Regions from separate parts of the Janthinobacterium sp. 75 genome, predicted to be linked through region 2. Evidence: riboswitches for the same ligand, from Rfam matches in the RefSeq annotation. Region 2 holds a riboswitch; the other holds the start of a gene.
The links. Region 2 has a riboswitch for FMN ahead of C8C89_RS16550 (6,7-dimethyl-8-ribityllumazine synthase). Riboswitches for the same ligand answer to the same signal wherever they lie in the genome.
Positions count from the first base shown of each region.

Region 1: it holds a riboswitch for FMN, as region 2 does, so the genes downstream of both, ribB (3,4-dihydroxy-2-butanone-4-phosphate synthase) here and C8C89_RS16550 (6,7-dimethyl-8-ribityllumazine synthase) in region 2, are expected to answer to the same signal.

Region 1 is NZ_SORD01000001.1:2,865,946-2,880,528, reverse strand. Features, by position in the region: gene pepA (flocculation-associated PEP-CTERM protein PepA) at 1-239, shown strand, start outside; gene C8C89_RS13110 (nitroreductase family protein) at 318-1,427, opposite strand; gene C8C89_RS13105 (ThiF family adenylyltransferase) at 1,428-2,297, opposite strand; gene C8C89_RS13100 (methyl-accepting chemotaxis protein) at 2,377-3,969, opposite strand; gene C8C89_RS13095 (hypothetical protein) at 4,114-4,311, opposite strand; gene C8C89_RS13090 (insulinase family protein) at 4,405-7,248, opposite strand; FMN riboswitch at 7,434-7,584, shown strand; gene ribB (3,4-dihydroxy-2-butanone-4-phosphate synthase) at 7,680-8,327, shown strand; gene C8C89_RS13080 (MFS transporter) at 8,332-9,705, opposite strand; gene C8C89_RS13075 (LysR family transcriptional regulator) at 9,824-10,690, shown strand; gene C8C89_RS13070 (ABC transporter permease) at 10,761-11,576, shown strand; gene C8C89_RS13065 (MlaD family protein) at 11,632-12,663, shown strand; gene C8C89_RS13060 (hypothetical protein) at 12,660-13,331, shown strand; gene C8C89_RS13055 (ATP-binding protein) at 13,419-14,583, shown strand, end outside.
Region 2 is NZ_SORD01000001.1:3,626,400-3,640,982, reverse strand. Features, by position in the region: gene C8C89_RS16590 (ABC transporter substrate-binding protein) at 1-648, opposite strand, end outside; gene C8C89_RS16585 (ABC transporter ATP-binding protein) at 688-1,572, opposite strand; gene C8C89_RS16580 (MFS transporter) at 1,569-2,834, opposite strand; gene C8C89_RS16575 (ABC transporter permease subunit) at 2,827-3,591, opposite strand; gene C8C89_RS16570 (ABC transporter permease) at 3,588-4,430, opposite strand; gene C8C89_RS16565 (PhnD/SsuA/transferrin family substrate-binding protein) at 4,442-5,521, opposite strand; gene C8C89_RS16560 (class II aldolase/adducin family protein) at 5,544-6,293, opposite strand; gene C8C89_RS16555 (ABC transporter substrate-binding protein) at 6,520-7,581, shown strand; gene C8C89_RS16550 (6,7-dimethyl-8-ribityllumazine synthase) at 7,648-8,148, opposite strand; FMN riboswitch at 8,322-8,483, opposite strand; gene C8C89_RS16545 (TonB-dependent receptor) at 8,552-10,924, opposite strand; gene C8C89_RS16540 (LLM class flavin-dependent oxidoreductase) at 11,144-12,298, opposite strand; gene C8C89_RS16535 (LLM class flavin-dependent oxidoreductase) at 12,333-13,412, opposite strand; gene C8C89_RS16530 (sigma 54-interacting transcriptional regulator) at 13,657-14,583, opposite strand, start outside.

The sequences.
Region 1 (14,583 bases), 760 kb from region 2:
GACAGTTGTTTTTCGTCAATCCCAACCCGTTTTTCCCGCTGGAGTCCCTCAGCGGGAATACGAACAGCTTCATCGGTGGCAGCCTGACCAACAGTTTCATCGCGATGGCCGACGGTGGCGGCCTGGAATTATTTCAGGCAGCCGTACCTGAGCCAGGCACCATTGCCCTGCTCGGCATCGGCCTGTTTGGCCTGGGCATGACTGCGCGCCGCCAGCAAGGCGGGCAGCGCCAGGCTTGACATGCGATCGTCCTCTTGAAAAGCCGCTGATGTCCTCAGCGGCTTTTTTCGCTGCAGCCACCGGCAAACGCCTGGCGCTCACGCAGGCGTCCTCGCGTCGACCGGCGCCACCAGCAAGTCTTGCAGCGGCCGGCGCAAGGAACGCGCCTGGGCCGCCGGGCCGGCGCCGATGCGGCCAAGGAACACGGCCCGCTCGACCACCACCGCACCCAGCACGGCCTGGCATTGCAGCGCCAGTTCCTGCGCCAGCTCCAGCATGCCGTCGGTGCGCGAAAAGGCCCGCCGTTCGCGCACATAACGGGAGAAGATCAGCGGTGTCAGTTCCGGCTGCAATTGCAGGCCCAGCTGCGTGGCCGTCAGCCAGAAGCGCTGCATGGCGCGGCCCGCCGCCACGTAATCGTCGATATGGCGCGGCGGCGCCTCGGCCAGCAGCGCGAAATGCGCAGCGCAGTACAGACCAGGCAACAAATCCATCTGCAGCCGGGGCGCGACGGTGCCCGCCAGCCAGGTATTGAAAAAATCCACGCGGCGCCAGCTGTGCATGACCCAGCGCATCAGCCTTGCCGTCATCGGGTCGACGCCCAGCGCCTGCTCCGGGATGCGGTCGTTGCTGAAGCGCGCCCCCCATTCGATCACGTCGCGGTGTACCTTGTGCGCTTCGGGCATGGTCAGGCGCAGCTTCGCATTGTCGAACATCAGGCGCGCACAGGCCAGACGCACGCGCCAGCCTTCGAACCACTGCACAGTGTAGCCAAGCGGCAAGCTGGCAAGCAGCGCGGTCTTTTCGCTGGCGCGCAGGGGGCGTGTGCTGAGCCGTCGTCGCTGCACGCTGCGCTGCGGCAGGAAGGCTGCCAGCGGGTCGGGCAACATGCCGGGGCTGTCGACAAAGCGCACGTCAAACGTAGGCAGGGTGTCGGGCAAGCCGCCGCGCCGGCGCGCTTCCATGCGCATGCCATGGCTGCTGGCCGCCAGTGCCATGCTTTCGAGCAAGGCGCCCAGCGATAGCTGGCTGGGATGGCCGTCGAGGTCGTAGACGCAATGGCTGCGCGTATCGAAGCCATGCACGACGACATGGCGCTGCGCCACGACTTCAAAGCGCCACGGCTGCGTGTTGTCGCCGCTGGGCGCCCAGCGCGCCTGGTCGAGGAGGTTTTCCAGCACGGGATCGATCAGCAATGCTTGTGCCATTTATGCCCCCTGCGCCGCGCGGCGGCGCTTGATGATGGCCATCGTCAGCCGTTGCAGCGGATGACGGTTGCCGCCGGGACGCCAGGTACGCACGAGCTTGTTGCGGTAGGCGTCGAAATGCATGCCATGCGGCGCCGCCATCACCTTGCCGCGTTTCAGTAATATTTTCAGCGCCTCGGTGGCGGCCGCGCCCGCGCACAACTGGCAGCCCATGATGGTCGACGGTCCGCGCCGCTCCTTCAGATTAATGGCCGACGGGTCGATCAAGTAAGGGCCGTGCAAGCCGGCCGGCGCCAGCCCGACGAGAAAGCGCAGGGCTTTTTCTTCCTCGGGCAAGTCGCCCCAGCCAAAATACTCTTCGAACGTCATGCCGCCCGGCATGAAGCTGAGCACGGCCGTGCCCATGCCCAGCGGCGCGGCCGTGATGGCAGGGATGCCCAGGCGCGCGCAACTGGCGAAGGTGGCCTGGCGCGCGGGAAAGGCAAAGAAATCCAGGCCATCCACATACAGATCGACACCGGCAAAAAACTCGGCCAGATTGCTGTCGTGTATGCCGTCAGGAAATTGCTTGATCTCCAGTTCGGGATTGATGTCCATCGCCATCTGCGCCAGCACCGCCACCTTGGGCTGGCCCAGGGTTGACATCATGGCGCCGGCCTGGCGATTGAAGTTGGCGATATCGAAGGTGTCGAAATCGGCGATGTGAAAAGCGCCGATGCCCAGCCGCGCCAGGGTCAGCAAGTGCACCCCGCCCACGCCGCCCATGCCGGCAATGGCCACGCGCCTGCCACGCAAACTGTCCTGCTCAGCCTGCGTGACCCAGCCCAGGTTGCGGGCAAATGCCGCGTGATAGGAAAAACCGTCTGTCATGCTTACCTCTTCTGTGCGTCAGCGAAGGACCAAGAATGGTTTGACAGACGGTCGGGCGACAAGTTCCCGCTATGACGGTTTAGCGCGCCAGACGGCGCTGCACTGCCGGTGCAGCGGCTACGCGCGAGGGCGCCGCCGCATGCCGCGCCACTGCACCCACCTTGAACACGCTGACGATCTGCGCCAGCCCGGCCGCCTGCTCGTTCATGGCCTGCGCCGCCGCCGAAGCCTGCTCGACCAGGGCCGAATTTTGCTGCGTCATGTTATCCATCTCGACGATGGCCTGGTTGATCTGCTCGATACCGGCGCTTTGCTCGGCGCTGGCCGAGGAAATCTCGGCCACGATATCGGTCACATGCTGCACGCTGGAGACGACCTTTTCCATTGTCTCGCCCGCCAGCGCCACCAGTTTTTCACCGGCGCCCACTTGCTCGGCCGAACTGTCGATCAATTGCTTGATTTCCTTGGCGGCCGCAGCCGAACGCTGCGCCAGATTGCGCACTTCACTGGCGACGACGGCAAAGCCACGGCCCTGCTCGCCCGCGCGCGCCGCTTCCACGGCGGCGTTCAAGGCCAGGATATTCGTCTGAAAGGCGATACCGTCGATGACAGCGATGATGTCGCCGATCTTTTTCGACGAAGCATTGATGGCGCCCATGGTGTCGACCACCTGGCTCACCACGCCGCCCGCCTGTGTCGCCACTTGCGAAGCGGAAATGGCCAGTTGGTTGGCCTGGCGCGCATTATCCGCATTCTGGCGCACGGTCGAGGTCATCTCTTCCATGGTCGAGGCCGTCTCTTCCAATGATCCCGCCTGCTGTTCCGTGCGCGCCGACAGGTCGTGGTTGCCCGAGGCGATCTCGCCCGACGCCGTGGAAATGGCATCGGCATCGTTGCGCACCTGGCTCACCAGATGCGCCAGGTTGTCACGCATGGCCTTGATGGCCATCAACAGACTGGACGTATCGCCGGGACGCGTATCGATCTGCGTGGTGAGGTCGCCCTGGGCGATTTGCGCCACGATGGCGGCTGCATAGTCGGGTTCGCCACCGAGTTGGCCCAGAATACGGCGCAGCATCAAGGCCGCCAGAGAGCCCACTACCAGCATCAGCGCACCGCCGATGGCCAGCAGCACGCCGGCCTGGGCCCAGAACTTGTGGTTGATGTCATCGATGTAAGTGCCCGTGCCGATCAGCCAGTCCCACGGCGCAAATTTCACCACGGCATACATCTTCGCCACGGGGTCAGTCACGCCGGGACGCGTGCCGTCCGCCTGCACCAGGCCGATGCGGCTGTTGGCCAGCGCGGCCCGGTAGCGGTCGCCCGACTGCCGCATATTCTTTTGCGGCGTGCCGATGCGTGAGGGATTCGGATGCACATACAGCAAGTCGGTGCTGAAATCGCGCACAAAGTAATACATCTCATCCTTGACGAAGCTGCCGATGGCCAGCTTGGCCTGTTGCTGGGCCTGCTCACGCGTCAGCTTTCCCGACTGTTCCAGCGCATACGCCTTTTCCACCGACGCGTTGGCCAATTCCACCAGCACAGTCAATTGCTCGACCCTTTCGGCCATCATGGTCTGGCGCAAGGAATACAGGGAAAACGAGGCGATGAGGACGATGCCCAGCAAGGTGCTGAAACACAATAAAAGAATACGCGAACGGAGAGTCATGGGAGCCTGGGTGGAAAATAAAGCATGGAATTATAAACAATTTCCATATGGAAATCTTTTCAGAAAAGCAAAGCGGGCGGCGCTACCAGGCTGATGCCCGGCAGGCACCGCCCGCTTTGTTATTACTCGCTTGTTTTTAGAGGATCACGCCAGCGCTTCCTTGGCCGCCTCTTCCGGCGTCAAGCCGTCGTAGAACTGATCGGTAAACCACTCGACCTGCTCTTCGATGTGGTCTTGCGCCTGCGCCACGGTGGCGCCGCCAGCCACGAGGAAGCCTTCGACCTCGATACACCAGTTGATCAATTCCAGGGTTTCCGGATCGAGCTCTTCTTTCTTAGCCATCGTATTTCCTTGCTTGTTAAATTGCGATCAAATTCATCAGCAGCAGTTTAACAGCTTCGCCACCCCGCCGCTCCTGCAATGGAACAATAAAAATTACTTTAAGGTAACATTTTTGCGTTCCGGATACAGCACCACCTGCACATAATTGTGCATGTCCAGGTAGCGCTGCGCCGCCTGCTTGACGGCTTGCGGCGTGATCGCCCGCACGCGCTGCTCGTAGCGCAATATCTGCGCGGGATCACGGCCCTGCGTCACCGAACCCATCAGTTGGTTCATCCAGTAATTATTTTCCCGCAATGACTTCTGCTGGCGCGTGATCCAGTTCAGCTTGACCTTTTCCAGGTCGGCCACGGACGGCCCCTCGGCCTTCATCTTGTTGATTTCGGCAAAGGCGGCGGCGATCACCTTGTCCACGTTTTCCGGGCCCGTCGGCAAGTTCAGCGCCACCGAATAATGGCCATACGGATGCTGGCCCATGGAGGTTTCGAAGCCGCCGCCATAGATCATGCTCATCTTTTCGCGCAGCACTTCGATGACTTTCAGATTCAGCACCTCGCCCAGCGCCTGCAGGGTCAGCTTTTGCTCGTCCGAATACGTCGCGGCGCCATTGAAGGTGATGGAAATCGTGCTTTTCGGCTCGCTGCCCATATAGATGTCCTTCTTGACGATCCCGGCCACCGGGCGCATGCCCACGTCCCGGTAGGCGTGCGCCACCTCGGTCACGGGCAAGGTACCCAGGTAGCTGGCGATCAGCGGCTTGATCTTGTCGAGCTCGAAGCTGCCCGTGAAGATGAAGGTCATGTCGCGCGCGCTGGAAAAGCGCTGGCGGAAGATCTCCAGCGAGCGGTCCAGGCCCACCTTGTCGAAGTCGGCCGCGCGCGGTACGCCATCGACGCGCGGGTTGTCTCCAAACATGGCGTGCTGGATGGCATCGTAAAACACGGCTTCCGGCTGCGCCATGCTGTTTTTCGCCAGGTCCTGCTGCTTGCCGATGAAGGACTGGTACAGGCCCGCATCCTTGCGCACGTCATGGAAATACAGGGTCACCAGTTGCAGCATGGCTTCCACGTCGGCGCTGCTGGCCGAACCGCCAAAACCTTCGCTCAGTTCGCCCAGCGAAGCACCCACGTTGACCGTCTTGCCGGCCAGCACTTTTTGCAAGTCCAGCGGCGCCAGGTCTTTCAGACCCATGCTGCCGACCACGGCGCTGGCATAGCGGGCATTGTAGATGTCGGCGTCGCCAAACAGGGACTGGCCGCCGAAGCGGGTCGAGCCCATCAGCACCTGGTCATTCTTGAAATCCGTCGGTTTCAGCAGCACGCGCACGCCATTGCCCAGGGTCAGTTCCGTCACGCCTATGGCGCTATTCAACTTTTCAGCGACGATGCTGCCGCCGGCCGGCGGGCCATCCATCAGCTTGCTGGCCAGCACTTTTTCCGTGCGCGGCTCGACCTTTTGCCGCTCGGCTTGCGCCACCGCGTCGAGCAATTGCTGCTGTGTCGGCACAGCCGAGGCCGTATCGCCCGCTTTCGGCTCGGCCCCCATGAAGACGACGAGTTTCTTTTGCTGGTCGGGGATGACCCTGGCCACCGTCTCATTGATTTCCTGCAAGGTTACCTGCGGCAAGAGTTCCTGTGCGTACAGCAATTCATTGGCGATGCCGGGGATGGCTTCCTGCTCCAGGAAGTTGCGCGAATACTCTGCCACGAAACCGGAGGAATCGGACTTGTCGCGCTCGCTGTATGCGCGCTCGTAATTGCGCAGCATGTTCTTGCGCGCGCGGTCCAGCTCATCCTGGCTGAAACCAAAGCGGCGCGCCCGCTCATCTTCGTGCACCAGCGCGTCGACAGCCGGCTGCACGCCGCCCTTGCCCAGCAAGGCGTACGCGCTGAACGATTCGTAGCCACGCACCAGCTTGCCCATGCTGCTGCCGCCCTGGATGAATGGGGGATGGGCTTGCTGCGTCAATTCCTGCATGCGTGCGCTGAGCATCTGGCCGTACAGGTTTTCGATCATCTGGCGGCGGTAGTCGGCAATGGTGACGGGCTCCTGCGCGGCGCGGACCGGGTAGCGGATGAAGACGGTGTCGTCCGGCGCTTCCTTGTCCGTGATCACCAGCGCTTCCGTCTGCGAGCGCTGCGGCACTTCCGCATACAGGCGCGGCCGGGGTTTCGCGGGGTTTTTCAGCTTGCCGAAATGCTGCTGGATCAGCTTTTCAGCCTGTTTCGGCTCCACGTCACCGACCACCATCACGGCCATCAGGTCGGGCCGGTACCAATCCTTGTAGAAACGCTTGATGGCTTCCGGCTTGAAGGTTTTCAAGACGGATTCCTTGCCGATCGGCATGCGTTCCGCATAGCGCGAACCGTTCAGCAGCTTGGGATACAGGACCTTGTTCATGCGGTCGCTGGCGCCCTTGCCCAGGCGCGCCTCTTCCAGCACGATGCCGCGCTCGCTGTTGATGTCGGCCGGATTGAATTTCAAGCCATGCGCCCAGTCTTCCAGCACGAGGAAGCCCTTTTCCAGGTTTTCCTTCTTGTTCGTCGGAATCGGCAGCACGTACACAGTTTCATCGAAACTCGTGTAGGCGTTCAAGTCGGCGCCGAACTTCACGCCGATCGATTGCAGATACGAAATCAGCTCATTGCGCTTGAAATGCGTGGAGCCATTGAAGGCCATGTGTTCGGTGAAATGCGCCAGGCCCTGCTGGTCGTCATCTTCGAGGATGGAGCCGGCTTTCACCACCAGGCGCAACTCCACTTTCTGGGCAGGACGGGCATTTTTCTTGATGTAGTAGGTCAAGCCATTCGGCAATTTCCCTACGGTCACTTCTGGTGCCAGTGGCAGGGGGTCGCTCAAACGGATTTCCGCCTGGGCCATGCAGGCGCACGCCAGCAAGACGGCGCCCGAGATCAGGCGTAATTTACTCAGCTTCATGTATTCTCAACGGTAAGATTCAGTAGGCGTACCTTACACTGAAATCGTCTTTCGGCCATTAAAAACAGCTTAGGAAAGACGGCTTTCCCCAGGCAGCTTTGCCGCACAAGAAACTCAGCAGTACCCTGTCACATTTTTTCAATTGTGCTAAAGTATTGCCGCCGGTCATGTGGACCGGCACAACAATACGTCTTCGGGGCGGGGTGCGATTCCCCACCGGCGGTAAGACCGGCAACGGTCAAGCCCGCGAGCGCCTGTCAAACTTCGTTTGGCAGGGTCAGCAGATCCGGTGTGATTCCGGGGCCGACGGTATAGTCCGGATGAAAGAAGATGTGCAGTAAACGCGATGTCCCATCGACCCGTCGATGCGGCCGGCTGCGTCTATTCGCTTGCCCTGCAGCGTTTTTCGCCTATGCGAGGAGCGTTTCACCATGTTAGTCAACAGCTATACCCTGCTTTCCAACGACCTGGAAGGTCGCATTCAATCCGCACTGGCCGCCATGCGCGCCGGCATCCCCGTCATCCTGCTCGACGATTTCGACCGCGAAAACGAAGCCGACCTGATCCTGTCTGCGGAAAAAATCACGAACGAAACCATGGCTCTGCTGATCCGCGAATGTAGCGGCATCGTCTGCCTGTGCCTGCCCACGGACGTCGTCAGCGCGCTGGAATTGCCGCCCATGTCGTCCGACAATGGCAGCCGCTACGGCACGCCATTTACCGTCTCCATCGAGGCGCGCGACGGCGTCACGACGGGCGTGTCGGCCGCCGACCGCGTGACCACCATCCGCGCCGCCATCGCGCCGAATGCCAAGCCGGCCGACCTGGTCCGTCCCGGCCACGTCTTCCCCCTGCGCGCCGCGCCCGGTGGCGTGCTCGAACGCCGCGGCCACACGGAAGGCTCCGTCGACCTGTCGCGCATGGCGGGCCTGAATCCGGCCGCCGTGCTGTGCGAACTGATGAACCCGGACGGCAGCATGATGCGCGGCGACGATATCGAGCGCTTCGCCGAACTGCATGGCATGCCGATCCTGACCATCGAAGAACTGGTGGAGTGGCGCAGCACGCGCGAGCAGTAAGCGCTCAGGCGGCGGCCACGGCCTTGGGCAAATGTACGTGTCTGTACACGAGGCACGCCGCCAGGCCATACGCGGCGGCAATCGTCGCGTAGGCCAGCGGCAAACGCAGCGACCAGTCCTGCACCATGTGCAGGATGCTGCCGATCAACGCCACGCCCACCAGGGCACCGATCTGGCGGTTGGCATTCAGGGCCGCCGCCGCGCTGTTCGCATGCTGCTTGCCGGCCACCCGCATCACGGTGGCCGTCATGGCGGGAATGGCAATGCCGATGGCCACGTTCATCACAGCCGTACCCAGCGCCAGCAGCGCGTAAGGCGTAGCCGGACGCAAGCCCATCAGAAGCAAGGCCATGACGGCCCCCACCAGCAAACCTGACAGCATGGGCAAGCGCGTGCCATGACGTGCCGCAATACTTCCTGCCATGAAGTTCCCCACCGTATAGGCCGCCATCATGGGCAACAGGCGCAAGCCCGACTGCAAGGCATCGGCGCCGCCAGACTGCTGCAGGAACAGGCTCAATAAAAACAGCTGGCCGAATACGCAAAAATTAATCAAGAAGCCCACGCCATTGGCCGCGCCAAAGCTGCTGCTATGAAACAATTCACGCGGCAACAGCGGATGGCTGCCGCGACGCTCGCGCCGCAACAACTGCCAGGCCGACAGGACCATCAATGCCCCCGCCGCCAGCACGCCAGGCGACAGCCAGCCCAGCACTGGGCCTTCGATCAAGATAAAACTCAGGCCCGCCAGCGCTGCCACACCGAGCACATGGCTGAACAGCGACAAGGCGCGCTGCTGGCGTGCTGGCGCGGCCAGCAGCACTTGCGCCATGACGATGGCCAGCACGCCCAGCGGCACATTCACCCAGAAGACGCTGCGCCAGCCGAACTGGTGCACAAGGATGCCACCGATCAGGGGGCCGGACGCTCCCGCCACGCCCACCAGCGCCGACCAGGCGCCCAGCATGCGCGTGCGTTCGCGCTCGTCGTCAAAGCTGTGCGTCAGCAAGCTGAGCGAACTGGGCATGAACAGGGCCGCGCCCGCACCCTGCAACAGGCGCGCCGCCGTCAGGAAATGCCCATCGGGTGCGGCGCCGCACAACACCGAACCGAGGATGAAGATGCCCAGGCCGCCCTGGTACACGGCTTTCGGGCCAAAGCGGTCCGCCAGCGCGCCGCCGGCCAGCAACAGCGCGGCAAACGTCAACGTATAGCCGTCGACGACCCAGACCAGACCCGTCAGCGGTATGGCCAGGTCCAGCGCGATATCGGACAGGGCCACGTTGACGGCAGTGACGTCAAGCATGGCCATGACGAAGCCAAAGGCCAGGGTCAGCAGGATCAAGCCGCTGGCGCGGCGCGGTGTGGCGGTAGACATGATATTCCTAGCAGTGACGGCGGGGCAGCCATTATGGGAGCGTTGCGCAATGCGGTAAACAGGCATAAACTCGGCACCTTGATGCAAAAATGCATCATGTAACCGAATAAGGAATGCCATGGACTGGGATAACGCGCGCATCTTTCTCGCCATCGGTCGCGCCGGCACCCTGCGCGGCGCGGCCGCCCTGCTGTGCATCGACCAGGCCACTTGCGGGCGCCGCCTGGCCGCGCTGGAAAGCTCCTTGGGCGCCACCCTGTTCCTGCGCACGCCTTCCGGCTACGTGCCCACGCCGGCCGGCGAACTGGCGCTCACGGCCGCCGAAGCGATGGAGCGGGCGGCCGACAAGCTGCAGCGCGAGATGCAGGGCGTCGACAACCGCCTGTCCGGCCTCGTGCGCGTGGCCACCACCGACACCATGGCCAGCCATTTCGTCATCCGTGCCATGCAGCAGCTGCACGCGGCCCACCCCGACATCCGCATCGTGCTCAACGTGGCGCCCGCGCTGGCCAGCCTGACGCGGCGCGAAGCGGACCTGGCCGTGCGCGGCGTGCGCCCGACCGACCCGGACCTCATTTCCCGCCACCTGGTCAAGCGCAGCCTGGGCCTGTACGCGTCGCAAGCCTACCTGGCCGAACGGGGCGAGCCCGTGCGCGGCACGGCGCTGGCCGGGCACGACATCGTCATTTACCACCATTCCGTGACGCCCCGTCATGGAGAAAAAATTGCCGGCGAGCCCGTCGCCAACGCCAGGGTCGCCATGGAAGTCAATTCGGCGGCGATGCTGCAGGAAGCCACGCGCGCCGGCCTGGGCGTGGCCGAGCTGGCCACCCACCTGGGCGACATCGACCCGCAACTGGTGCGCATCTGGCCCGAGCGGGCGGAAGCGTACGACGTATGGCTGGTCATGCATGCGGACCTGAACCGTTCGGCACGCGTGCGGGCGGCGGCCGACGCGATTATCGCCAGCGTGGCCGGACAATAGGGCCGCCCGCGCACGCCTGCACGGCCAGGGAATCGCTTGTATCGAGCGCATCCAATGTTAAGATGCCATGATGACCCTATCCGTCTCCCTCATCATCAGCCTGCGCCGCCTGCACCGGGCCACCATGGCCTGGCTGGTCAGCTGGTGGCGCATGCTGCATTTCGCCACCCTCGTGTTTTCGCTGGCCCTGTCGCCGTCGAGCTATAACCGCGACAACCGCCCCATCCTCGCGCACCGCCTGGTGACAAACACGGCGCCCAATCTCGTGTGGTTCAGCGTGGCCTGCGCGCTGGTCAGCCTGGTCCTCATCCGCATCGTTGTCGTCAGCGCACAAAGCTACGGCCTGTCGCGCTATGCGCTGGAAATGGTGGTGCGCGTGCTGGTGCTGGAACTGATACCGCTGACGGCCGCCCTCTTCGTGGCCCTGCGCCTGACCCTGCCCGACGGCATTGCGTTTGCGCAAATGCGCTCGAGTGGCGTGCTCGACACCATGCAGCACCAGGGCGTCGACCTGCTGCGCCGCGAATACTTTCCGCGCGTCATGTCCGGCATCTTCGCCGTGTGGATGCTGGCCATCGTCAGCTGCGTCACCTCGCTGATCCTCGCCTACCTCACCATCTATGGCTTTACGCCGTGGGCGCTGCAAGGCTACACGCGCGTGGTCGGGCAAATCTTCAATCCGGCCGTGGCCCTGATCCTGATGCTCAAGGTCATCTTCTTCAGCTTTGCCGTGGCCCTGATCCCGCTGGCCTCCTCGTATTACCCGGAGGAGCCGCACGGCAGACGCAAGCGCCTGTGGGCCGCGCACGGCCTGTCCGAAATGCTGCGCCTTTTTTCCGTCATCCTGCTGATCGAAGTGGCTTCGCTGATGGGCAATTACTACTGATGCCCCGCCCGCCACCGCCAGCGATCCCGAATTACCCATACGAGAGCCAGAATCCATGAGCCAGAGCCAGCCCCCCAATCCCGACCAGGTCGATGTCACGGCGCCTGCCGGTCTCACGCAAGATGCCGTCCTGCCCGCACCGCCACCCGTGCGCCACGCCGAACTGAAGGCGGCCATCCTGCTCGTCTTCATGTTCGTGCTGGTGGTCGGCTCCGTCGTCTACCTGATGTACGCGCGCGGCGCCTTCGAGGCAACGCAAACGCTGGTGCTGACTACCGACGATTCGGACGGCGTGGGCGTGGGCGCCGACCTGACCTTTTCCGGCTTTCCCATTGGCCGCGTGCAGCGCATCGAGCTGGCGCCGGACGGCAAGGCCCGCGTCATCATCGATGTGCCGAGAAAAGACGCGCACTGGCTGCGCAGCAGCTCCATCTTCACGCTGGAACGGGGCATCGTGGGCGGCGCCAAGCTGCGCGCCTATAGCGGCATCCTGACGGACCCGCCGCTGCCCGACGACGCCACGCGCGACCTGCTGGTGGGCGACATGGCGGCGGAAATCCCCCGCCTGCTGGCCGCCGCCAAAGACCTGTTGAACAACCTGGGCAGTCTGACGGGCACCGATTCCCCGCTCGACGGCACCCTGCGCAATGTGCAGGCCGTGACCGGCAAATTGAGCGGCCCGGGCGGCGCCATGGGCTTGCTGACGGGCGACGACAAGCAGTCGCGCCTGCTGGTCGAACGGGCCAACGCCCTGCTGGTCACGGCCGACCAGCTGGCGCGCCGCACGGATGGCCTGGTGGCCAATGCCGACACGCGCGTATTTGGCGAAAAAGGTGTCATGACGGATGCGCAGGCAACCATCGTGCAGCTGAACGCGCTCTTGGCCGACACGCGCGCCAGCCTGAAAAAGGTCGATGCGGTGCTGGTCGAGGCGCAAGCCGTGGGCGCCAATGCCAGGGTAGCGACAGCCGACCTGGGCCCGCTGCGCGCGGACGTGGAAAGCAATCTGCGCAAGGTCGAGCAACTGGTCAATGAAATCAACCGCAAATGGCCATTCAAGCGCAATCCGGAGATCAAACTGCCATGAGAAATATCCATACCCTCCTGTCTGCCCTGGCCATGACAGCGCTTGCAGGCTGCTCCAGCGGCCCGCCCGTGCCGGACTGGAAAATGAATGCGCAAAGCTCCGTCGAACGGTTTCAGGCGGCTTACTTGAATGGCAACACCCTGGTCGAACAGACGGAATTCCGGCGCGCCCGCAGCCAGGTGGCCGGCACGGGCAAGCTCGACCTCGTGGCACGCATCGAACTGCTGCGCTGCGCCGCCCGCGTGGCCAGCCTGGCATTCGAGGACTGTGCCGGCTTTGACGCCCTGCAGGCCGACGCGACAGCCGCCGACCGCGCGTATGCAGCCTGGCTGGCTGGCAAGGCGCAGGGGCCCGACATCGCCCTGCTGCCGGAAACGCAGCGGGCGGCAGCCAGCGCCAGCTCGGACACGGCCGCCGCCAGCGCCGTGGCGGCCATCAAGGACCCGCTGTCGCAGCTGGTGGCGGCCGGCGTACTGCTACGCTCTGGCCGCGCCACGCCGGACCTGCTCGATACGGCCGTGGCTACCGCCTCGGATCAGGGCTGGCGCCGTCCTCTGCTGGCGTGGCTGGGCGTGCAGCGCCTGCGCGCCGAACAGGCGGGCGACACGCAAGCGGCGCAGCGCATCGCGCGGCGCATGGCGATCGTGGAGCAGCCGCTGGCGCCTTGAGCGTGCCGATGGCGAGCCTGGAGCAGGCAGAATCAGGCATAATCGAGCCAAGATGACAGCTATGCCGTGCAGCAGCGAGGTGTGACGATGCAGTTCGAGGATTTCGACCTTTCTACTCCCGATGCCGGCCGGCAAGCCGGGGCGGCGCCTGGCGATGAAGAGTCGGCGGCCACGGCAGTGCGTCTGCAATACCTGCTCGACAATACGCCCTCCATCATCTATTGCACCGTACCCAGCGGCGACTTCAAGATGACTTTTGTCAGCAACAATGCCCTGAATGTGCTGGGCTACCGGCCCGCCGAGATGGTGGCCGACCCCAATTTCTGGTTCGACCACATCCATCCCGAGGATGCGCCCGGCATCTTTTCCAGCCTGGCGCAGATCTTCGTCGAAGGCGCGCGCGCCTATGAATACCGCTTCCGCGTGCGCGACGGCAGTTACCTGTGGATGCACGACAGCCTGCGCCTGGTGCGCGACGAGCACGGCGTGCCGTTCGAGATCATCGGCTCGCTGACGGATATTACCGAACGCAAGCACATGGAAGCGATGCTGCAGGCGCGCGGCGAAGAACAGCAACTACTGATCAGCAAGTTGCAGGAAGCGCACGACCAGCTGCTGCAATCGGAAAAGATGGCCTCCATCGGCCAGCTGGCGGCCGGCATCGCGCATGAAATCAATAACCCGATCGGCTTCGTCAACTCCAACATGAGTTCGCTGCAAGGCTATGTCGACACCCTGTTCGGCGTGATCGCCCAGTATGAAGCGGCGATGCGCGAGACGCTCGACGGCGCTGCCCTGGCCGCGCGCGTGGCCCAGGTGCGCGCGCAGGCCGACCTGACCTTCCTGCAGGACGACATGGTGGACCTGGTCCGCGAATCGATGGATGGCCTCAAACGCGTGCGCGACATCGTGCAGGCACTGAAGGATTTTTCCCACGTGGGCGAGACGGACTGGCAAGTCGCCAGCCTGCATGCTGGCCTGGACAGCACCCTCAATATCGTTGCCAACGAATTGAAATACAAGGCGCGTATCGACAAACAGTATGGCGAACTGCCGCCGATACTCTGCCTGGCCTCGCAGCTGAATCAGGTGTTCATGAACCTGCTCGTCAACGCGGGCCAGGCCATCAGCGGCGAAGGCGTGATCAGTATCCGCAGCGGTCATGCGGACGACTGGGTGTGGGTGGAGATCGGCGACACGGGTGCCGGCATCGCGCCCGAGCACCTGAATCGCATCTTTGAACCGTTCTTCA
Region 2 (14,583 bases):
CAAGCCGAACTGCTGCGCCAGTTGCGCGGCCGAAGCGCCTTTCAGAAAGATGGCATCCACCTCGCCCCGCAGCAGCCCCAGCAGTTCCGGACTTTGGCCGCCGCGCCGCGCGCCGCTGAACAGATTCGTCGCCGCGCCCTGCTCCGGCGGTGATTCGCTCTGTCCCACCGCAATCACATAGTCAAGCAGTTCCACGTCCGCAATGGCCAGGCCTTCCAGGCTCAGCGCGTTTTCCATACCGCGCAAGGCTTGCGCACGCGCAAAGTCGATCTGCGCCTTGGCCCACAAAGGCAAGCCGAAACGACGTCCCTTCAAGTCGCGCACTGTCTTGATGCCGCTGTCGGGCAAGGTCAATATCAGCTGCGTCTCGTCCGACCACGACAGGCCGATCACGCGCGTCTCGCGCCCCGCCGCGCGCGCCCACAGGGCGGGAATATTGCCGCCGTGGCGCACGGAATTTTGCAAGGTATGGTCGAAATGCGATTCGCGCACGGCTTTCTGCTCGGACTCGCGCAAGGAGCGCAAGCTGGTGCCGTCCGCGCGCAAGGCTGTTTCCAGCCAGCCTTGTTGCAGGGCTATCCCCAGGCCCGTCGGGACGGGGCAGCGCGTGTACCACAGGGTATCGAGTACTTGATTGTCATTGCTCATTTGCTATCTCCTGGTGGGTGAATCGATCAGACATGTCAACTACAGCGCCATCCTGCGCGCCCATTCATTGCCATCCCATAAGCTGCTGGGGTGTACCTCGTCCTGCGCCACGGGCGCGTGCGTGTCGTCGAGGTCGCTAAAATCCGCATGCAAGCCGTCGCGGATGGCGACAAAGCCCGGCGAACCGCGCTGGCGCGGATGGGCCAGCGGCACGTCCTGCACCCGGCGCACCTTGCCTGGGCGCGCATCGAGCACGACGATGCGGTCGGCCAGGTAGACGGCTTCATCGATGTCGTGCGTGACCATCACCATGGTGATGCCCTCGTCCTGCCACAGGCGGCGCAGCTCTTGCTGCAAACGCAAGCGTGTCAGCGCGTCGAGCGCGCCCAGCGGTTCGTCCAGCAGCAGCACATCGGGCCGCCCGACGAGGGCGCGGGCGATCGCCGCCCGCTGCGACATGCCGCCCGACAATTGATGCGGATAAGCATCCGCATAGCCATCGAGGCCCACGCGCGTGATTTCCGCCGCCACGCGCGATGCGCGCTCGGCCAATGGCACCTTGGTATTGCTGAAAGCCACGGCCACGTTCTGCTGCACCGTCAACCAGGGAAACAGGCGGTGATCCTGGAACACGAGGCCACGGTGCAAAGCCGTGCCACGTATCGGTACACCATCGTGCAGCAGCAAGCCCGTGTAATCCGTATCGAGACCCGCCAGCAGGCGCAACAAGGTTGATTTACCGCAACCGGACGCGCCCACGATGGCAACGAATTCGCCCGGCGCAATCGTCAGGGAAATGTCGTCGAGCACCAGCAGCGGTGCGCCTTTCAGCGCGAACGACTTGCTCACATGCTGCACTTGCAAGCCGCCGCTCAGGTGCTGTCGCTGCGGCAGCAAGGTCGATGGAGAAACGAAATCATTCATGGCGCACTCTCTGCGGTGGGGGCTAAGGAAGGAATGGCGGCGGGCGGCGCCCGGCGCAGCCAGCGGCTGCCGTGAAAATAGAGCCAGGCGGCCAGCCACGGAGCCAGCCAGATCAGGAACACATTGCGCAAGCCCGTCAGGTCAGCCAGGCGGCCCGCCGCCAGCGCGCCAGCCGTGCCGCCCACCATGCCGAACAGGGTCAAATGGGCCGAAACGCGGGCCTTGTCGACGGGCGCGCGGGCAATATTGTCCGTATTGACGAGGTTATTCACGCCCAGGCCCAGGCCCAGCAGCACGGAAGCACCCAGGTAGGCGAGGCTATCCGGCCACAAACCCAGGATCAGCAAGGCCGCCATGATGGCCAGGTGCGCGCCGCCATACAGCTGTTCGCGGTAGCGGCTGGCCAGCACGAAGCGCCCCAGAAACAGCAGCACCAGCACGCAACTGAGTCCCTGCACGGCCATCAGCCAGACGGAGTGGTGAGCAGGCCAGTGCAGCACGCGGATGGCCAGCAAGATGGAAAACACGCCCACGCTGGACGCCGTGAAGCTGGCGAGGATCTCGAACAGATACGTGACGCGCACCACTGGCAGGCGCAGCAGCTCGCGCAGGCTGGCCGCGCCGGGCATGGCAGCATATCCCCCCTGCTTGCGCGGCGCCGTGTTATCGGGCAACACTTGCCAACCAAGCACGGCCAGAATGGCGAACATCAGGGCGGATATCAAAAAGCCTGCCTTCAGCCCCAGTTGCGCGATCAGGTAATTACCACACAAGGGCCCGAGGAACTGCATGCCCAAGATCAACGTCCCCTTGTACCAGCCCGCCTTGCCCTGCCCCAGTTCCGGCAGGCGCACGAGAAACACGGTGCTCATGGCCACGATGCGCAGCGAAATGCACAGGCCAACCAAAAACATCAGCAAGGCCACCCACTGCCAGCCAGGCAGCCACGGCAGCACGCAAAAAGCCAGCGCCAGGCTCATGCTCACTCCCGCGTACAAGTGCTTCGGATTGCCGCGTGACAAGATGTAGCCGGCCGGTATGGTGCCCAGCGCCATGGCCAGGGTTTCCGCGCTGCTGATCGCGGCCAGCTGGAAATTGCTCACATGCAAATGTAACCCCAGCAAGGTGGCCAGCACCTTGTTCATGCCGATAGTCACGCCCGACAGCAGGGTCAGGCCGATAAAGCGCAGCAAGAAGGCGCGCAGTTCACCTTCGCGCGCACTGACGGCCGCGTCTGGCTGGAATGGAAGGGATTCACTCACTGCTGCGCCCCTTCACCAGCAAACGTGCCAGCCGCGCGAACGCCACGTTCATCGCTTGCGCCAGCAATGCAATCACGAGCACGGCCAGCAGGACGACATCCATGCGGCCCGATACTTCGCCGTTGAGCAATAATGAACCCATGCCGGGGCCGGCCGAAAACAGCAGTTCGCCGCCCAAGCAAGCGAGCCAGGCGAACGCCAGCGCATGCGTGACGCCGGTAACGATGGCCGGCATGGCGCCCGGCAGCAAAATCTGGCGCAAGGTTTGCCAGCGCGTCAGGGTCAGCACCTGCCCCACTTCGCGCAATCTTCCTTCCACCTGGCGCATGCCCGCATACGTGTTGAGCACGGTGGGATAAAAGGCGGCGATGGCGATCACCAGCAGCTTGGCGCCGTCGCCATTGCCCACCCACAAGCCCAGCAAGGGGATCAGGCCCAGCAAGGGTACTTGCCGGATGCTGTGGAACAGCGGGCCAATCAGTCTGTCAGCCAGCGGCGACTGCGCCATCAGCGCGCCCGTGACGATGCCGGCGCTGCCGCCCAGCAGCAAGCCGGCCAGAGTGCGGCCCAGGCTGGCGCGCAAATGCACCCACAGTTCGCCCGTCACGACCAGGTCGCGCAAGCTATGCGCAAGGTCGCCCAGCGAGACAAAGATGTAGGCGGCCGCCGCGCCCTGGCCGGATGCCCATTGCCAGGCGCCCAGCAAGGCCAGCGGCAGCAGCGCGCCCTTGATGATCTGGATCAAGCGTTGTTTCATATGGACTCCCCATTACGCTTCCAGCGCATCAGCCACGATTCCAGCGCGTGGCAGGCACGGTCCAGGCTGAAGCCGATCACGCCCGTCAGCACCACGCCCACCATCACCACGTCGAGACGGAACATTTGCCGGCCCATTTCCATCATCTGCCCCAGGCCGCTGTCGGCGGCCAGCAATTCCGCGCCCACCAGCACCATCCACGAGCGCGACAGGGCGATGCGCATGCCCGTCAGCGACGCCGGCACGATGGCCGGCACGACGATCAGGCGGATGCGCTGCCAGCGCGAAAAGCAATACACGTGCGCCACCTCAAAGTAGCGCTGCGACAGGTTGCGGATGGCGTCATGCACGGCCAGCGCCACGATGAAGAAGCTGGCCTTGGCCACGATAAACACCTTGAAGCTCTCGCCTATGCCGAACAGCAAGATAAACAGGGGAATCAAGGCCACGGTGGGCAACTGGCGCAAGACATTGAAAGTAGGGTCGACGTAGCTGCGCAAGCCAGGCGACAGGCCCAGCACGACGCCGAAGGCCAGGCCCGCGCTGGCGCCCAGGCCGAAACCGGCCAGCAGTCGGAACAGGCTGATGCCCAGGTGCTGGCCCAGTTCGCCGCTTTCGACCAGGTCTGCCGCCGTCAGCAGCACTTGCCAGGGCGACATCAAAATGTGCGCGGGCATCCACTCATAGGTGGTCGCGACGCTCCACAGCAAAAGCAAGGCCAGCGGCGACGCCCACACGGACCAGCGCGAGCGGATAAAGCGCTGCAGCCACGGGCTCTGCGCTGCGTGCGCTGGCGCAGGGGCGCGCGGCAAGGCGATGGCGTTAGCGAAAGTATTCATGCGCGCCGCCGTCATGGCGTCCAGTAAGTTTGCAGCTTTAGCTGCGCAAGCGCCTGGTTGACGAACTGGGGCGCGAACAGGCTGTCGACTTGCAGGGGACGCCCGATCAGGCCCGCGCTCTTCGCATACGCCGCCTCGCCCACGTAGTGCTGGCGCAGGCTGGCCGTAAACAAGGGCGACCAGCGCGCCTGCCACGGCGTATGGTCGCCCGCCAGTTCACGCCGCACGACGCTTTCCACTTGCCCAGCCGCCGCCTCGCTGCGCACATATTCATCTTCGCCACCCGCGCCGGCGGCCCGGTGGTGCTCGCGCACATAGGCCGTCACCACCAACTGGGCCAGCTGCGGATAGCGTTGCAGGAAGCCGCTGTCGGCCCACAGTTCCGCGCGCATCTTCCAGTCCTGCGGGGGCGCCTTGCTGGACCAGATGATCTTGCCCACTTTTTTATCCTCGAGCAGGAAGGCGTCGCTGAGGGTAAAGAAGGCGTCCGCGCCGCCCGTCGCCACGGCCGCTGCGCCTGCCTGCGGATTGAGGTTGAGGATTTTTACGTCGCGCAAGGTCATGCCATTGGCTTCCAGCAGGCGCGCGAATGGGTATTCCCACGGCCGCCCGCGGTGCAGGGCGATCTTCTTGCCCTTCAAGTCCTTGATCGAGCGGGCCGTGGAACCATTGGGCACCACCAGATAGGTATTATTGGCGCTGCCGCCGGGCAAAATCAGCCGCGTCTGCAAGCCAGAGGCATTGGCGATAATCGATGGCAAGTCGCCATACTGCGCCAGGTCGATCGAGTGATTGGCAAACGCCTCGTTGACCTGCGTCGCCACCGAATTGGTGGTGACGGGCACCCACTCCAGCTTCACGCCCAGCTTGCCCAGTTCGGCGGCCAGCCAGCCCGTTGATGCCACCTGGGCAGCCGAACCGGCAAACACGGTCTTGCCGGACGGCGCCGTACGGGCCACGACGGCGATGCGCACGGCGGCCGGCAGTGGCTCGGCAGCGGCCGCCAGTGCGATGGCGGGCGCCAGCAGGCTGGCCACCACGGCGGTGGCGAATACTTTGCGCCAGCTCAAACGTAAGAATTTCAATGACATCTCGGGCCTGTTCTTGAAAGGGTTACACCAGATCGGTGGCAGGAAGCAGTGAAAGCGCGCGGGCCGTGTCGATCAGCTTGCTCATCTTCCATTGCTGCAGCAGCACGCCGGGACCGAAATCGCGCGAACCGCCGATGGCTTCGGCCGCGATCTGGATCTTGGCGCCCTCTTCCAGCAGCAGAATGAACTCGGCCAGCTTCAGCAAGCCCTGCTTGCCCCACACGGTGGCGCCGCCATTCGCTTCCAGGATGGCCGTGGCATGCGTGTTGCGTGCGATTTCGCCGAGGATGAAATCGACTTCCGGCTGGCGGCGGTCGATATAGATGGGAATTTCGCGTATCAGCTGGAAGCGCTGCACGGGCACGTAGCGGATCGGCAGGGTGCGGTGCGTCTGCGCCCACGCGCCCAGGGACGGCGAATGCACATGCGAGATCGACGTGACCTCGGGCCGTTCGCGGAATAATTTTAAATAGCGCGCGCCGCCGTTGTTGGCGTCGCCCACAATCACCGTGCCATCGAGCGCCAGCACGGCCGCCTTCAAGGGCTGGCCGCGGCGGAACGGGCCCGGGTCGTTGACCACCACCACCTTGTCACCGCCAGGGGTGCGCTCGACAAAGCCCACCGTGCCGTTGGCCGTCAGGCTGCCCGTCTCGCGCAAGCCGTCGAAGGCCGTCTGCGCATCGCGCCGCACCTGCTCCACGAAGGCCAGTTCGGCTACCGTCAACTCCTGCGCCTGCACTTGTTGTGTTTCCGCTTGTGCCACGTCCGTCATGTCATGCTCCATTCTTTGAGGTTGAGGTACGAATCAGTCATGCCTCTACTTTCGCAAGACGCGTGCCAGCACCAGGGCGGGGGGAAATGCTGAATGCCTGCTGCCTGCGCAACAGCGGCTGCTGGCGTGGCAGCAGCACCGTGCGCACGCGCTGTCGGCAAGCCAGCAAGCGGCGCGGGCACGTTTCCTGCACGGCTCAAGACTTCCACCATCACGAAGGAATTCCATGACTACCGCAAGCTCCGCTCCCATCGATACAGTCGATACCGTCTGGTTCACGCGCTGCCCCGTGCCCACGGCCACGGGCCTGGCCTACAAACTGGGCTGGCTGGACGAGGAATTCGCCCGCGACGGCATCGCCCTGAAAACCCTGCAGGAAGTAGGCGGCGAACTGGCGCGCCACCATTACGATCACGGCCTGTCCACGCTTGTGCGCGAAGGGGGCAACCTGCTGGCCCTGCCCGCGCGCGCGCAATGGGCTCCCACGCGCCTGGTCGGCCTGACCTGGATCGACGAATGGCAAGCCATCCTCGTGCGCCCCGGTTCCGGCATCACGACGCCGGCGCAGCTGCAGGGCAAGCGGCTGGCGCTACCCGTGTTCCGCGCCGAGGATTTGCGCGAGAACCGGCGCGGGCGCAGCATCGCGCGCGGCATGAGCCTGGCCGGTTACAAGGGCGTGCTGGCCTCGGCCGGGCTGACGCTGGACGATGTGCGTCTGGTGGAAGTAGGCGCGGACGCGCCAGCGCAGGCCAATCTGGGCGCGGGCCTGTGGCAAGGCATCGCGCCGCTGCTGCGCGGCGACGTCGACGCCGTCTACGTGAAGGGCGCGGCGGCGGCCGAGGCGGCCCGCGCGGCCGGGCTGGAAGTGGGCATAGCCATCGACGCACTGCCCGACCGGCGCTTCCGCGTCAATAACGGCACGCCACGGCCGATTACCGTGCATGAAACGATGCTGGAACAGCATTTCGAGCTGGTCGTGCGCTTTTTGACGCAAACCCTGCGCGCCGCCCACTGGGCGCGCAGCCACCAGGCCGACGTGCTGGCCATCCTGCAGGGCGAAACGCGGGCCGGCGCCGACGCCGTGGCCGAAGCCTACCGTGACGGTTTTCACCTGACCCTGGCGCCCGACCTGTCCGACGAGAAGGTGGCCCTGTTCCGTCAGCAGAAGGATTTCCAGCTGCAGCACGGTTTTCTCGACCGCGACGTCGATATCGATAGCTGGATCGACCGCCGGCCGCTGGAGGAAGCGCAACGGCGCCTCGACGCGCTGCTACAGCAGGCGGCATAAAGAAACGGGGCCAGCGCACGAATATGCGCTGGCCCCGGGTACTACGGCGTCAAGGCAAACGGCGTCCTAGGCGGCCAAGGCCTCGTGCGGCGCGCTAGCCGGTTGCGCCAGCCGCTGCAGCGAGTGGACGGTGGCCGCGCAAGCCGTGGCCAGTTCGACGCCCTTGACCTTGAAATGCTGGAAGTAGAATTCCTGGTGCTCGTGGCCCGCATGGAAGTGGTGCGGGGTCAGCACGGCCGACAGCACGGGCACGCCCGTCGCCAGCTGCACCTGCATCATGCCGGAAATGACGGCATCGGCCACGAAGTCATGGCGGTAGATGCCGCCGTCGACCACCAGGGCGGAAGCGGCAATCGCCGCGTACTGGCCGCTCCTGGCCAGCACTTGCGCATGCAGGGGAATTTCAAAGGCACCGGCGACGTCGATGACATCGATGTCGTCCTGCGTGAAACCCAGAGTCGCCATTTCGGCGATGAAAGACAATCGGCATTGCGCGACGATGTCGCGGTGCCAGCCCGCCTGGATGAATGCGATGCGCTTGCCGGGTGCTGCATATGTTTGTGACATGTATAACTCCTGTTTTCAAGAATGATAAAAACAGGGCATAGAATCGAAGGGGATATGACAGGCGCGTGAAAGCCACGCCCAACTGCGCATGCAGGAACACGCGCCCGCGCATCGACGGCAAACGCAGGCCGTCCATGCACCGGGCGTATGCCGGCACCAACACAATGATTCCATCCCGCTCTCTCTTTATCCGGACTATACCGTCGGCCCCGGAATCTCACCAGGTCTGCTGACCTTGTCGTCATAGCCCGAAGACCATGCCGGCAAGCGCTCGCGGGCTAGGCACGCATGCCATTACCGCCGGTGGGGAATCGCACCCCGCCCTGAGAACGTTACGTGGCCAGCGCACAGGGTGCGGCATCCACGTCCGGCGACTATAGCATATCGCCCCTGCCCTGCGCGATCAGAACTGCACCGTGTACGACGCGCCCACCGTGCGCCCCTGGCCGATGATCACCGTGTCGCCATTCACGGCGCCTGGCACGAAGCTGGTGAGGGTGTGGTTGCGGTAGACCTTGTCGGCCAGGTTGTTCGCATACGCCGTGATCCGCTGCTTGCCGCCCGGGAGCACATACGACAGGCGCGCATTGGCCAGCGCGAAGCCGCCCTGGTTCAGCAAGTCGCGCGCGGCATTTTGCGGGTCGACATAGTAGTACTGCTTCGACGTGTAGCGCACATCGCCGCTGAAGACCAGCTGCGCGCCATTGCCCAGCGGGTAGCGGTAGTCGGCCGCCAGCAAGGCCGTCACGTGCGGCGAGCGCACGAATTCATTGCCGGAGCGGTCGCCGCCATTGTTCTGGATGGCGAAATCGTCGAATTCCGTGCGCAGCAGGCCCAGATTGGCATTGATGTGCAGGTTGTCCGTCGGCTGCGCCTCGATCTCGAATTCCGCGCCATTCACGTGGGCCTTGCGCACGTTCTGCAGGTAATTGACGCTTTGCGTAGGGTCGCCGTTGTACACGCCCGTGATATTCACCTGCACGTTCTTGTAATCGTAATGGAAGACGTTGGCGTTGAAATTGAGGCGCCCGTCCAGCCATTCCGATTTCAGCCCCGCCTCGAACGAGTTCAGGGTTTCCGGTTTCACCGTATTCAATGCGCGCACGTCCGTGGCGCTCGTGTTGTAGCCGCCCGACTTGATGCCGTGCGCGTATTTCAGGTAGCCGCGCAAGGTGCGGCTGAAGCGGTACTCGGGCGTCACGTCATACGTCAGCGCATTCCACGTGGTGGATGGATTCGACGTGAAGTTGTTGTTGGTCACCGAAGCGGCCGCGTAATTGCCGCCCCGGACCGTGTTCCACCAGTTCGACGTATCGCCAAACGTCACCGTGTTCGATGCGGCCTGCACGCGCTGCAAGTCCAGGTCCTTGGTTTCCGTGGTCCAGCGCAAACCAAAGGTGGACAGGAACTGCTCGCTGAAGTTGACGGTCGTACTGCCAAAGATGGCCGCGCTGCGCGCCTTGTGCTGGTAGACGGTGCGGTTGTAGCCGACAGGCTGGGTGCTGCCCGCCAGCGCCGGCACGGTACCATTGGGCAGGCGCGCGCCGGCCGAATCGGAGTCGATCTTTTCATTGAAATAGAACAGGCCAGCCACCCAGCTCACGGCGCCGTTTTGCGGCGACGTCAAGCGCAGCTCCTGCGACACTTGCCGGCTGCTTGCCTTCGAGCGGCTGCGGCCCACTTCCAGCGGCGTGTTGTCGCTGTCGCCCGTCGCTTCGTTGCGGAAGTTTTCATAGCCCGTGATCGACGTCAGGGTCAGTTCGCCCAGCGCGTACTCGAGGTTCAGCTGGGCGCCGCCCTGTTTGACGTCGCTGTCGGCCGGCGCGTTCGTGCTGACATCATCGGGATTGGTGCTGGGGACGTAGCCGTTGCGGTACACACCATTGGCACCGTAGCTGGCCACGGTGGTGGTGGCGCCCTTGGTCGTGTAGTCGCGATAATGCAGGTTCAGGTTCGCTGTCAGGTCGCGCCCGATCAGGGCCTTGAGCTGACCGCGGATGGCGCTATCCTTGAGTTTTCCATCGCGCTCGCCCGTAAACTGGTTGTGGAAGCGGCCTTTGTCCTGCTGCTCCGTGTGGAAAGACAAGCGCCCCGCCAGCACCTCGTCGACCAGCGCGCCACCAATGGCGCCTTCGGCCAGAGTGGTGTCGTAGCTGCCGTAATCGAGCTTGGCATAACCGCTGGACTTGAACGAGGGCTTGCGCGAAATCACATTGATGGCACCGCCCGTCGTATTCTTGCCCCACAAAGTGCCTTGCGGGCCGCGCAGCACCTCCACCCGGTCCAGGTCGAACAGGGGAAAGCCCGTGGCGCTGGAATTGCTGATGTAGACGTCATCGAGGTAAAAACCGACGGGGTTCGGAAAATCAATTTGCTGCTGGCCCGCGCCCACGCCGCGTATCCACCAGCGCGGACGGCCATGCTGCTGCGTGCCCGCCGAGGCGTTCGGCACGTAATTGAGGATTTCGCTTGCCGAGCGGCCGACGCCAGTATCGAGCAGCTCCTTGCCACCGAGAACCGTGATCGCGCTCGGCACTTTTTGCGCGGATTCCTCGCGCTTTTGCGCCGTCACTGTCACCGACTGCAAGGAGGCGCCCTCGCCGGTGCCGTTGGCGTCGGCCGAGGCAATGACGTCGGCGCCAGGCGTTTCCGCGTGGACCATGCCATGGACGAGCATCAAGCCGCCGATGGCGAAGGCCGAGCGCAACGCGCGGCGCAGCGGGGTCAGATGAAAGGGAAAGGAAGAGAAGGCGGCGGGGGCAGTCGAACGGCGCATGGGTGGTGATCCTTGAGTAAAGTCAAAACGCGAGATGGTGATGACTGTTATTGCAAGGCGCATGCCCGCTGCCGCAGCGCAGCAAAATTAACTTAAGTGTTTGATTTCAAAAGAAGACTATCGAAATGATAGTGCTGTTGATTTGGCAGCAGCGCTGCTGCCGCGTGCTGCCTGCGCGACAGCAGGCGGTGGCGCTGCTGTCGCGGCAACAGGGGATACTCAGGCGGCGCGCAACAACGCTGCCGTATGTCCGCGCACGAGGGGCAGCACTTCCTCGCCCACCCGGTACGCTTCTTCCAGATGCGGTGTGCTGGCCAGGATGAAGGCGTCGGCGCCCAGCTGCACCAGTTCGTCGAGACGTTCGGCCACCTGCTGGTAGCTGCCGACGATGCCCTGCGTCTGCCCGCCGCGCAGGAGATTAAAGCCGGACCAGATGTTCGGCGCCGTGATCAAGTCCTTATAGCTGTTCAGGGTGGTCGGACGGTTGCCCCGTTGGCGTGCCGCACCCACGGAATCGCCGCCGTCCGTGCCGAGGAACTGGCGCAAGGTGGCGGCATCCACGGCGTCAAAGCCCTTGCGCACCTCGTCCCACGCCTCTTCCTCCGTGGCGCGGGCCACGATGTCGACGCGCACGGCGCACTTGATCTTGCGCCCCAGGAGCGCCGTCTTTTCATGCACGCGGGCGAATTTCTCGCGCAGCTGCTCGAACGGCTCCAGCCACGTCAGGTAGTAATCAGCGTGCTTCGAGGCGGAACCGAGGGCCGCATCGGACGAGCCGGAAAAGTAAATTTCGGGGAAGTCCTGTTCCGACAGCGGCGTGGCCAGGCCCGCGTCTTCCACCTGGTAAAACTTGCCCTGGTAGGAAAATGGCCCGCCGCGCCACACGCCGCGCACCACGTCGAGAAATTCCGTCGTGCGCGTGTAGCGGTCGTCGTGGCCGGCCGAATCGCCCCACCACAGCTGCGAAGGGCCGCCGCCGCCCGTGATCACGTTGTACAGGGCGCGGCCGCCCGTGGCCCGCTGCAGGCTGGCCGTCATGCGCGCGGCCACCACGGGGTTCAAAAAGCCGGGCTGGAACGGGATCATGAAGCGGAATGTGCTCGTCTCGCGCGCCAGCAGCGCGGAAATGGCCCACGGTTCATCCGTCATCGGAAAGGACGGGATCAAGCCGCCCTGGAAGCCCGATAGCTCGGCCGCGCGGGCGATTTCCGCCAGGTAGTCGATGTAGGTAAAACCGTCGGCGCCGCCACCACCGAGGCCCGCCTGGCGCAGCTTTTCATTGCCGGGAAACCAGTCGCCGCGAAACGGCGTGCGGGCGCGGTGCGAACTCGGTTCGCCATGTGTGGGGATGCGCCAGAAAAAATCGATTGCCATCAAGGTACTCCTTCAGTAGGTTGGATACAGGAACTCAAGCCGCTTGCAGCTGCGCGCTCAACGCTGCCCGCACGCGTGGCAGCACGTGTTCGCCGATGCGATAGGCTTCCTCGAAATGAGGGATGGCGGCCAGCACGAAGCTCGACACACCGGCCTGCGCGTAGGCTTGCAGCGCCTCGCTGACCTGTTCATAGCTGCCGACCAGGGCGCCGTGGGCGCCCGTTTGCGCTTGCGCAAAGCCGGGCCAGAACGCGGCAGCATCATCCTCGAACGGAGCATCGTCAGGTAGCCCCGCCCCGCTGCGGTAGCGGCGCGCGTCGCGCAAGGCTTCGTCGAAGGTTTCACGTGCCAGCACGTCGATGCGCAAGGCCGCCGCCACGACGCGGCCCAAGTGGCGCGCCTGCGCTTGCAGGCTGTCGATGGAAGGCTGCAAGTCCGCCAGCGGCGCCGCGTCAAACACGTGCACGTCGGCCTGGCGCGCCGACAGGGCCAGCGCCTCGGGCGACTCGCCCGTCAGGTAGATGCTGTTCACAGGATGGTTCGCCAGCGGGCCATTGAAGCCGCCGTCCTGCACTTCGAAGAACTTGCCCTTGAAGCTGAACGGCGAGGTGTTCTGCACGCCGCGCGCCACCGTGATGAATTCATCGATGCGCGGCACAATATCGGCGTCCGGCGCCGTATCACCCTGGCGCCGGCGCGCTGCCGCATCGCCGCCGTAGCCGATCTGCCAGGCGAAGCGCCCGCCCGTGAAGCGCTGGAAGCTGACGGCGTTCTTTGCCGCGTAAACGGCCGAACCCCAGGCGGCGTCGAATTCGGCGATCAGTTTCAGATGGCGCGTGCTGCGCGCCAGGTAGCCGGCGACGATCCAGCTTTCATCGCCCTGCGTATCGTGGCGTATCTGGATGCCGTCGAAGCCCGAAAGATCGGCCGCGCGGGCGATCTGGTGCAGGTAGTCGAAATAATTAAAGGGCGGATGCGCGCCGCGCGGGTCGCTCACGCCCGGCTGCAGGGGGCTGGGCGCGCCAGCGTTTCGCTCGCCCCTGCGCGTGATGCCGGGCGCCGCGTAGCGGCCGTCGCCGCTGGTGGGCAATTGCCAGATGAATTCAATGGTCATGCATGGACTCCTGTCGTGGGTCGAAGAAAGGGCCGGGGCGCGCTTTCCATACTTGCGCGCACTGGCCTGCCCTACCCTCCTCGCAGAAAACATGCCATGCCGCTTGCGCCCACCAGCGCCCTTCACTGTTGATTTGGCAGCAATCCGCTGCATCCCCGGCAGCAGCGTGCTGCGCGCGCAACAGCCATGAAAAAAGCCGGAGCCGCATCACTGCGGTTCCGGCTCCAGGGGATCAGTCATGCGCCTAGTCGATGGCGCCCGCCTTTTTCAAAAAGGTGCGCAGGATGTTACGGCTCAGATTCAGGTGCTTCGCCGTGCGCACCTGGTTGCGCTCATTGCGCTCCCACGCGGCGCGCACCAGTGCCTGCTGCATGGCCTCGAACTCCACGGCCTCGCCCGAGTCGAGCAAGGCTTGCCAGGCGCGGGCGAAGCGTTCGGCGGCCAGCAAGTCATCCTGGCCGGCCGCGCCGTGGGCCGCGTAGGCGATATCGGCGCCGCCGGCCCAGGCGTCTGGAACAGGTACAGGAATAGGGGTAGACGCGGGCACTGGAGCGCGGTGCCAGCCCGACAAACTCAGGTCCTCGGCGCGCACCACGCCGCTGCGGCACACGAGCAGCGCGCGGTGGATGACGTTTTCCAGTTCGCGGATATTGCCCGGCCACGGATACGCCAGCAAGGCTTGCTGCGCTTCAGGGCCCAACTCCACCTCGCCCAGGTGCAATCGCTGCGCATAGATGGCCATGAAATGGCGCGTGAGCGGCATGATGTCGCCCGGGCGTTCGCGCAAGGGGCGCAGCGGCAGGCCGATCACTTGCAGCCGGTAATACAGATCTTCGCGGAAGCGCCCGGCCCGCACGGCTTCGGCCAGGTCCACATTGGTGGCGGCGATCAGGCGCACGTCGATGGGGATGGCGCGCCGCGCCCCCAGGCGCACCACTTCGCGCTCCTGCAGCACGCGCAGCAGCTTGACCTGCATCGCCAGCGGCAAGTCACCGATTTCGTCGAGGAACAAAGTGCCGCCGCTGGCCGTCTCGAACCAGCCGGGTTTGCCCTGCTGTGCACCCGTAAACGCGCCTTTTTCATAGCCAAACAGTTCGCTCTCGACCAGGGTTTCGGAAAACGCGCCGCAGTTAATCGCCACAAAAGTCTGCTCGGCGCGCCCGCTCAAGCC